Regions from separate parts of the Streptomyces sp. NPDC057302 genome, predicted to be linked through region 1. Evidence: riboswitches for the same ligand, from Rfam matches in the RefSeq annotation. Region 1 holds a riboswitch; the other holds the start of a gene.
The links. A riboswitch is a leader RNA that binds a small molecule or an ion and turns the genes downstream of it on or off. The one in region 1 is predicted to bind S-adenosylmethionine.

Region 1 (4,794 bases):
GCAACGCGCACGCGGCGGACGCCTTCGAGTCCGACCGGCAGCTCGCCAAGATCGGCTCCCCGGTCGACCGCGACGAGTGGTTCATGCTGCCGCAGACGGTCAACGCGTACTACAACCCGGGCACCAACGAGATCTGCTTCCCCGCGGGCATCCTGCAGAAGCCGTTTTTCTCGCCCGACGCCGACCCCGCCGAGAACTACGGCGGCATCGGCTCGGTCATCGGCCACGAGATCGGCCACGGCTTCGACGACCAGGGCGCGCAGTACGACGGCGCGGGCAATCTCAACGACTGGTGGACCGCCGCCGACAAGACCGCGTTCGAGGCGAAGTCGAAGGCGCTGGTCAAGCAGTACGACGCCTTCTCGCCGCGCAACCTGCCCGACGAGTTCGTCAACGGATCGCTGACCGTGGGCGAGAACATCGGCGACCTGGGCGGTCTGACCATCGGGCACACGGCGTACAAGATCGCTCTCAACGGCGGTCCGATGCCCACGAGCGACGGCACGACCGGCTCCCAGCGGCTCTTCATGAACTGGGCCTACTGCTGGCGCACCAAGCGCCGCAAGGAGCAGGAGCAGCAGTACCTCACCATCGACCCGCACTCGCCGCCGGAGTTCCGGGCCAACATCGTCCGCAACCTGGACGAGTTCCACGAGGCGTTCGGGACGGCGCAGGGCGACGGGCTCTGGCTGGACCGGGAGGAGCGCGTCCGGATCTGGTGACGTCGCGGCGGCCGCGGTGCTCGCGCCGCGGCCGCCGGTGGTCCGTGCGGCCCGCCCCGGTCGTCCTCCTCGTCAGTCCGCCGTGCCGTGGTCGGCGGAGAACGCCGGGTGTTCGCGCAGACGGCGGACGTAGGCGCGGACGTGGGGGTAGGGGTGCGTGGCCTCGGTCTCGCTCGGGGGTAGGTGGGTGAGCGTCGCCCACAAGTGGACGTCCGCCGCGGTGAGTTCGTCGCCCACGACGTACGAGTGGGAGGCCAGGCGGTGGTCGAGCCGGGCCAGCGTGGTGGGGGTGAAAGGCGCGGCGAGGCGTTCGTGCCAGGCGTCGATCCGTCCTGCCAGGGACGGCGGGCGCAGGAGGGTGAGCGGGCCGCTGCCGTGCGCGGCCAGGCGGCAGGCGAGGTCGCGCAGGATGTCGGGCGTGTGATTGCTGACGACGTGCCCGCTCCACCGGTCGCACAGGGCGGGAACGGTCAGCGGGCCGTCGAAGTGGTGCTCGGTGGCCTCGTAATAGCGGTGGAGCGAGTCGAACGCAGCCGTCGCCGTGTCCGGTGTCAGGAGCGTCGTCGTGACCGCGTCCCTGAGTCCGAGCAGATCGAGGGTGATCGAGACGCGCAGGGAACGGGGACATCCCGCCGAGAGATACAAGTGATAGCGGTGAGGGGCCGGATAGAAGCCGCCCGCCAGGTCGGCGCCGATGCGGCTGCGGATCGGCGCGGGACAGACACCGCGAGGCGAGCGCGCATCCTTGGGGGAAGCGGGGCGGGAGCGGGGCGACGTGGTCTCGGGCATGGCTCTGGCTCTCCAGACGGGTGAGGGGACACCGGCCGCGCGCGGGCGCCGGTGGCACAGCGGAGGGAGAGGGGGAGACGTCTCTCCTGCGTGGACGTCACATCTGGTGCGTGGATGTCACTCCGCTGGAACCGATGCGCTGCAGACACGCAGCAGGTCGATGTGCAGCCGTCTGGTCAGGACGCGGGGGCGGGGCCTGGGCACGGACAGCGAAGGTCGCCGGGTGCTGTTCCGCTCACCGACCGCCCTGGACATGTCCACCAGCCCTGCCGTTGAAGCCCGTTGAAGCCCGCTGTGTCCGGGGCCGATGACCCGCTCGGGCAGGGACTCTGCCGGGCGGGCGCTCACCGTCGTGACCTTCCCCGGAAGTCTGGGCCGGTTGTCCGGCGCCGTCAAGAAGGCCGTGGAAGTCGCGGCCGGGAAGCGGAACAGAAGGAGTGGCCCGGCGGTTGTCCCTGACGGAGACGGACGACGAGGCACGTACGGCGATGTGAGTACGCCCATGATCGACGGGCATTGCGCACGGCTACGACCTCACGTAACGTCCCCGAGCAGGTTACGAGTGTCAGCGTCAAGCCCTGGCTTGCTGACCGGCAACCCTCCCACGCGGCGGGGTGCTCCAGGTGAGGACCAGGCGGTGCCCGTCCGGGCCCCGCAAGCGCGAGACCGGTGGGGCCCAGGGCCCGCCGGGCCGGAAGGGCGGAGGTGACGGACGTGCCACTGGTGCCGCCCGTGCCCGCGCAGCACTTCCTTGCGCCCGCCCCGCACTGCCTGGCGTCCACCGAGCACTTCTCGGTGCCCGCCCCGCGTGTCCTGGTGATCGCCCCGAGCCGCCAGGTGCATCTGTACTCCCGGCCGCACATCGACCTCCAGCGCGTCGCCGGCGCGCTCTGTCGTTCCTGACCCGTCACCCCGCCGCCGCACCCTCGGAGCCGAGGGGCCGGTGTACTCGTACGGTCGAATCAGGAAGGCACTCCTGTCGTGTCGTCATCACCTTCACCTTCATCCGCCCTGCCCGCTCCCGCTCCTTCCACCGCGCTGCACCTCGCCGTCGCGCTCGACGGCGCGGGCTGGCACCCGGCCGCCTGGCGCGAACCGGCGTCCCGCCCACGGGAGTTGCTCACCGCTCAGTACTGGGCGGACTTGGTCACCGAGGCCGAACGCGGTCTGCTCGACTTCGTGACGATCGAGGACGGGCTCGGACTCCAGTCCTCGCACTTCACCGAACCCGACGGACGCACGGACCAGGTCAGAGGGCGGCTCGACGCCGTCCTCATCGCCGCCCGTGTCGCCCCGCTGACCAGCCACATCGGCCTCGTGCCGACCGTGGTGGCCACCCACACGGAGCCCTTCCACATATCCAAGGCGATCGCCACGCTCGACTACGTCAGTGAGGGCCGCGCAGGCGTACGGGTGCAGGTGTCCGCGCGTCGGAACGAGGCCGCGCACTTCGGACGCCGCACGCTTCCCGCCCTCGATTCCGTCGAGGACCTCGGCAGGCCGGACGTACGGGAGTTGACCTTCGACCTCTTCGACGAGGCGGCCGACCACGTCGAAGCCGTGCGCAGGCTCTGGGACAGCTGGGAGGACGACGCGGAGATCAGGGACGTCGCCACCGGCCGTTTCGTCGACCGCGACAAGCTCCACTACATCGACTTCGAGGGCAAGCACTTCAGCGTCAAGGGCCCTTCGATCACGCCCCGGCCGCCGCAGGGCCGCCCTCTCGTCAGCGCGCTCGCCCACGAGACGCCCACCGACGCCCCGTTCCGGCTCCTCGGCCGCTCGGCCGACATCGGATACGTCACCCCGCGCGACGCCGGGCACGCACACGCCATCGTCACGGCGGTGCGAGCGGAACAGGACGCCGCAGGGCGGGCCGACGAGCCCCTGCATCTCTTCGGGGACCTGGTGGTGTTCCTCGACGACGACCCGGGCGCCGCCGAAGCCCGCAGGGAGCGTCTGGACGCCCTCGCCGGTCAGCCGTACACCAGCGACGCGCGGGTGTTCACCGGAACACCCGCCCAACTGGCCGACCTGCTTCGGGAGTTGGCCGGCGCCGGGCTGTCCGGATTCCGGCTGCGTCCCGCCGTCGTCGGCCACGACCTCCCGGCGATCACCCGGGGTCTCGTGCCCGAACTCCAGCGCCGCGACGCCTTCCGGCACGCGTACGAAGCCGACACCCTGCGCGGACTCCTCGGCCTCCAGCGCCCCGCGAGCCGCTACGCCGCCACCGCCTGAGCCGGACCGGAAGGAACCCCGTCATGAGCAAGTCACCGGACAAGCCGCTCAAGCAGATCCACCTCGCGGCGCACTTCCCCGGCGTCAACAACACCACCGTATGGAGCGACCCCGAGGCCGGAAGCCACATCGAGTTCAGCTCCTTCGCGCACTTCGCACGGACCGCCGAGCGCGCCAAGTTCGACTTCCTGTTCCTCGCCGAGGGGCTGCGGCTGCGCGAACAGGGCGGCAAGATCTACGACTTGGATGTCGTCGGCCGCCCCGACACCTTCGCCGTCCTCACCGCGCTCGCCGCCGTCACCGAACACCTCGGCCTGACCGGCACCATCAACTCCACGTTCAACGAGCCCTACGAAGTGGCCCGGCAGTTCGCCAGCCTGGACCATCTCTCGGGTGGCCGCGCCGCCTGGAACGTCGTGACCTCCTGGGACGCCTTCACCGGCGAGAACTTCCGCCGCGGGGGCTTCCTCCCGCAGGAGGAGCGGTACTCCCGGGCGAAGGAATTCCTCGGCACGGCGAACGAGCTGTTCGACTCCTGGCGCGGGGACGAGATCGTCGCCGACCAGGAGAGCGGCACCTTCCTGCGCGACGCGCAAGCGGGAGCCTTCGTCCACCAAGGGCAACACTTCGACATCCAGGGGCAGTTCAACGTCCCGCGCAGCCCGCAGGGACGTCCGGTCGTCTTCCAGGCGGGCGATTCGGAGGAGGGGCGCGAGTTCGCGGCCGCCGGCGCGGACGCGATCTTCAGCCGGTACAGCACGCTCAAGGAAGGCCAGGAGTTCTACACGGACGTCAAGGGCCGCCTGGCCCGCCACGGCCGCACCCACGACCAGCTCCTGATCCTGCCCGCCGCGACCTTCGTCCTCGGGGACACGGACACCGAGGCCGAGGAACTCTCCCGCGAGGTGCGGCGCAAGCAGGTCAGCGGCGCCACCGCCATCAAGCACCTGGAGTTCGTCTGGAACCGCGACCTCTCCGCGTACGACCCGGAGGGCCCGCTGCCCGACATCGACCCGGACATCGGCGAACACACCATCGCCCGCGG
Region 2 (4,794 bases), on a different contig from region 1:
CTCGGGCTGCCGCTCGCCGTCGCCTCGTCCCATCTGGCGGCGGAGGCCGTCCTGTTGACGACGACTCGGCGCGCGGACCGCGAGGGCCCGGTCCACATCACCGTCGAACAGCTCCAGGAGCACAGCGAGCAGCCGGTGACCGGAGCCTGGGAGCCCGCGGAGACCCGCTGCGCGCTGCTGCTGGCCACGGTGGTCGCGCTCTGGTGCAGCGAGCCCCTGCATCAAGTGCCGCCCGCGGTGGTCGCGTTGATCGGCGCGGTCGTCGCCTCGTCCCCCGCGCTCGGCACCGTACGCCTGAAGGACGCGCTGAAGACGGTGCCGTGGGCGCTGCTGCTCTTCATGGCCGCGACCATGGCGATGGGTGTCGCGCTCGCCGCATCGGGGGCGGCGAAGTGGCTGGTGGGCGGGGTCCCGCTCGATGTGCCGCCCTGGCTCTTCCTGACCGTCGTCGTGGCGGTGAGCACGGCCGCGCATCTGGTCCTGCAGTCCCGCTCGGCGCGCTCGTCCGTCCTGGTCCCCCTGGTCGTCGCCGCGGCCGTGGGCGCGGGCGTCAACCCGGTGGCCGCCGCGCTCGCCTCCACCGCGGCGGCCGGCTTCTGCCACACCCTGCCCGCCTCCGCGAAGCCCGTCACGCTCTTCGCCGACATCCCCGGCACTCCCACCTACACCCCGCGCGACCTGCTGCGCCTCTCCGCGGTCCTCGCGCCGCTGACCGCCGCGCTCGTCCTGCTGTTCGCCGTCGCGCTGTGGCCCCTGCTCGGCGTGCCCCTCCGCTGAACCCGCCCTTGAATCCACTCTGGAGACCGCCATGCTGACCCGTTTCGCCATCGCCCCCAGCGGCTTCAAGGAGTCCCTGTCCGCGCAGTCCGCGGCCGAGGCCATCGCCGAAGGAGTACGCCGTGTCGTGCCGCACGCGCAGACCGACCTGATCCCCCTGGTGGACGGCGGCGAGGGCACCGCGCGCTCCCTGGCCGCCACCGGCGGCGGCCGTCTGGTCGCCCTTCCCGCCACCGGTCCCGTGGGCCAGCGGATCGGCACGCACTTCGCGCTGCTGCCTTCCGGCGTCGCCGTGGTGGAGATGGCCGCGGTCGCGGGGCTCTCGCTGGTCCCGCGCGATCTGCGCGATCCGGGAGCCACGACGACGTACGGCGTGGGCGAGCTGATCAGGGCGGCGCTCGACACCGGCGCCCGCCGCATCCTGGTGGGCTGCGGCGACTCCGGCACGTCGGACGGGGGCGCGGGCGCGCTGCAGGCGCTCGGCGCCCGGCTCCTGGACGTGGACGGCTGGGAACTGCCGCGCGGCGGCCGTGAGTTGACCCGCCTGAGCCGCATCGATCCCTCGGGCCTCGACCCCCGCCTGAGGGACACCGAGATCCGCGTCGCCTGCAACCCCTTCAACGTCCTGACCGGCGAGCGCGGCGTCGCCCGCGTCTTCGGCCCCCAGAAAGGCGCGACGCCCACGCAGGTCGAACAGCTCGCCGCGGCCCTGGAGCACTGGGCGCACATCCTGACCCGCGACCTGCGCGGCACGGCGGACCTCTCCCAGGGCCCCGGGACGGGCGCGTCCGGCGGCCTGGGAGCCGGTCTCGCCGCCATCGGCGCCCAGCTCCTGCCCCGCTTCGACGTCCTGCTCGACCACCTGGACCTGGACAGGCGCCTGGCCCGCGCCGATCTCGTCGTCACCGCCGAGGGCGCCCTGGACCACCAGACGCCGCGCGGCAAGATCCCCGCCGAAGTGGCCCGGCGCGCCAAGCGGTTCGGCCGCCCGGTCCTGGTCCTCGCGGGCACGATCGGCCGGGGCGCGCACCACGTACGCGCGGAGGGCGTGGACGCCTACAGCGCGATCCTGCCCGCGCCGGTCTCGCTCACCGAGGCGCTCGGGCGTGGCGCCGAGTTCCTCACCGACGCCACCGAGCGCGCCCTGCGGATGATCGTCCTGGGCTCACGCCTGAGGGGACGGCCCTTGGTTCAGGCGGCGTTGGTGTCCGGCACGCAACGACCGTCCTCCGTACGGTAGTTCCAGCGCGCACCGTCCGCCACGAGCTCCTTGACGGCGCGCACGAAACGCTCCACGTGCTCGTCCGGGGTGCCCGCGCCGAAGCTCACGCGGATCGCGTTCAGCGACTTCTCGCCGGGCGCGGCCTCGGGGGCGCCGCACTCGCCCTGGGTCTGCGGGTCGCTGCCGAGCAGGGTGCGCACCAGCGGGTGGGCGCAGAAGAGGCCGTCGCGTACGCCGATGCCGTACTCGGCGGAGAGCGCGGCGGCGAAGTGCGAGCTGTTCCAGCCCTCCACGACGAAGGAGATGACGCCCACGCGCGGCGCGTCGTCCCCGAAGAGCGAGAGCACCTTCACTGCGGGCACCTCGGCGAGGCCCTCGCGCACCTTCGCGATGAGCTGGTTCTCGCGGGCGACGAGCTCGTCGAAGCCCGCCTCGGTCAGCGCCTTGCAGGCGGAGGCGATCGAGTAGACGCCGATGACGTTCGGCGAACCGGCCTCGTGCCGCGCGGCGGTGTCGTGCCACTCGACGTCCACGCCGCCGTCCGCACGCCGCGCGACCTTGCGCGAGGCGCCGCCGCCCGCGAGGTACGGCTCGGCCGCCCGCAGCCAGTCGGAGCGGCCCGCGAGGACGCCCGAGCCGAAGGGCGCGTACAGCTTGTGGCCGGAGAAGGCGACCCAGTCGACGTCCAACTCGCTGATGGAGACCGGGTGGTGGGGTGCGAGCTGCGCGGCGTCCAGGACGATGCGGGCACCGTGCGCGTGGGCGGCGGCGGCGAGCTCCTTGACCGGCCACAGCTCACCGGTGACGTTCGATGCGCCGGTCACGCACACCAGGGCGGGCCCGTAGGGGTCGCGGTCGGCGAGGGCGCGCTCCAGGGTGGCGACGGCCTGCTCGGCGGTGCGCGGCGCGTTCAGGTACGTCACGCGGGCGTCGCGCCACGGCAGGAGCGAGGCGTGGTGCTCGGTCTCGAAGACGAAGACCTGGCAGTCGGCCGGCAGGGCGGCGGCGAGCAGGCCCAGCGAGTCGGTGGTCGAGCGGGTGAAGACGACCTGGTCGTCCTCGCGGCAGCCGAGGAACTCGGCGACGGTCACGCGGCTGTTCTCGAAGAGGTCGGTGGAGAGCTGCGAGAGGTACCCGGCGCCGCGGTGCACGCTGCCGTAGTACGGCGCGTAGGCGGCCACGTCGTCCCACACCCGCTGCAGGGCCGGGGCGCTGGCCGCGTAGTCGAGCGCCGCGTAGGTCACCTCGCCGCCGGTGACGAGCGGCACGGTGACGTCACGGCCGAGGACGGGCAGCGGGGCGGCACAGACGGATCGGTCGGCGGCAGCGGTGGTGACAGACATGGCGAACTCCCGTAAGCAGGCAGGCGAGTTCACTGCGACGGCGCCCGTACGGCGCGGCAGTGACGAAGAAGAAAAGGGGGTGAAGAGGTGCGGAATAGGGGCCGGGAAGCCCTATCGCATTCGCTTGCTCACGAGACTGCTCCCTTGAGGACCAGGACCCCAGGGGTACGCCACTCATCGAGTGCGCAGGGGTCCGCGCTTGCCATACGCCTTGCTGCGTACGGCCTGGTCTTCACCCGGGGCACCCCGCCACGGACGGAGGGTTGCCGGACAGCGAGCCGGGGCCTAATCGCTGTCACTCATGACCTGCGCAGCATCTTGCCACACGATCTTCTCGGTGCCCACCGCAGTCCGGGATCCGGACTGCGGTGTGCGCCACATTCAGCTGTTGCTCGCCGCCACCCAGCGCTCCAGGGCCTTCTTGGCCGCCCCGGAGTCGATGGCCTGCGCCGCCTTCGCGATACCGGCGCCGAGCTGCTCCACGAGGGTCCCCTCGCCCGGCGAGAGGGCCACCAGGGCCGCCGCCGTGTTCAGCAGCACGGCGTCCCGCACGGGGCCGCTCTCGCCGTCCAGGAGGCGCAGCGCCACCTCGGCGTTGTACGAGGCGTCGGCGCCCCGCAGCGCCTCCACGGGGACCAGGTCGATGCCGACGTCCCGGGGGTCGAAGGCTTCCTCGCGCACGGAGCCGTCGCGCACGATCCAGACCCGCGAGGTCGCCGTGGTCGTCAGCTCGTCCAGCCCGTCGTCGCCGCGGAAGACCAGGGAGGAGTGCCCGCGCTCGGCGAAGACCCCGGCCACGATCGGCGCCATCCGCGCGTCGGCGACGCCGACCGCCTGGGCGCGCACCTTGGCCGGGTTGGTGAGCGGACCCAGGGCGTTGAAGACGGTCCTGATCCCCAGCTGGCTGCGTGCCGCACCGGCGTGTCGCAGCGCCGGGTGGAACTTCACCGCGAAGCAGAAGGTGATGCCGGCTTCCTCGGCCACCTCGACCACGCGGTTCAGCGGCAGCTCCAGGTTCACCCCGAGCTTCTCCAGGACGTCGGAGGCTCCCGAGGCGCTGGAGGCGGCGCGGTTGCCGTGCTTGACGACCTTCGCGCCGGCGCCCGCGGCCACGATGGCGGACATCGTGGAGATGTTGACGGTCTTGGCGCCGTCACCGCCGGTGCCGACGATGTCGACGGTCTCCCCCGGCACCTCGATCACATTGGCGTGCTCGTACATCGTGCGGACCAGGCCGAGGATCTCCTCCACGGTCTCGCCCTTGGCCCGCAGCGCGACCATGAAGCCCGCGATCTGCGCGTCCGTCGCCTCGCCGCGCATGATGCGGTCCATGGCCCAGGCCGTGTCCTCGGTGCTCTGGTCGCGCCCCTCCAGCAGCCCGTTCAGTACACCGGGCCAGGAACGGGCCGCCGCGGTGTTGCCTCCTGCGGGGGTCACAGCGCTCATCTGCCG

Region 2: another riboswitch for S-adenosylmethionine. It lies ahead of ACFUPX_RS38955 (aminotransferase class V-fold PLP-dependent enzyme); the one in region 1 lies ahead of ACFUPX_RS42140 (putative leader peptide).

Annotation. Positions count from the first base shown of each region.
Region 1 is NZ_JBHUZJ010000127.1:5,936-10,729, reverse strand. It holds gene ACFUPX_RS42150 (M13 family metallopeptidase) at 1-722, shown strand, start outside; gene ACFUPX_RS42145 (glutathione binding-like protein) at 795-1,511, opposite strand; SAM riboswitch class IV at 2,066-2,178, shown strand; gene ACFUPX_RS42140 (putative leader peptide) at 2,226-2,414, shown strand; gene ACFUPX_RS42135 (LLM class flavin-dependent oxidoreductase) at 2,493-3,749, shown strand; gene ACFUPX_RS42130 (NtaA/DmoA family FMN-dependent monooxygenase) at 3,773-4,794, shown strand, end outside.
Region 2 is NZ_JBHUZJ010000096.1:12,396-17,189, forward strand. It holds gene ACFUPX_RS38945 (SLC13 family permease) at 1-777, shown strand, start outside; gene ACFUPX_RS38950 (glycerate kinase) at 809-2,017, shown strand; gene ACFUPX_RS38955 (aminotransferase class V-fold PLP-dependent enzyme) at 1,969-3,342, opposite strand; SAM riboswitch class IV at 3,533-3,649, opposite strand; gene trpD (anthranilate phosphoribosyltransferase) at 3,724-4,788, opposite strand.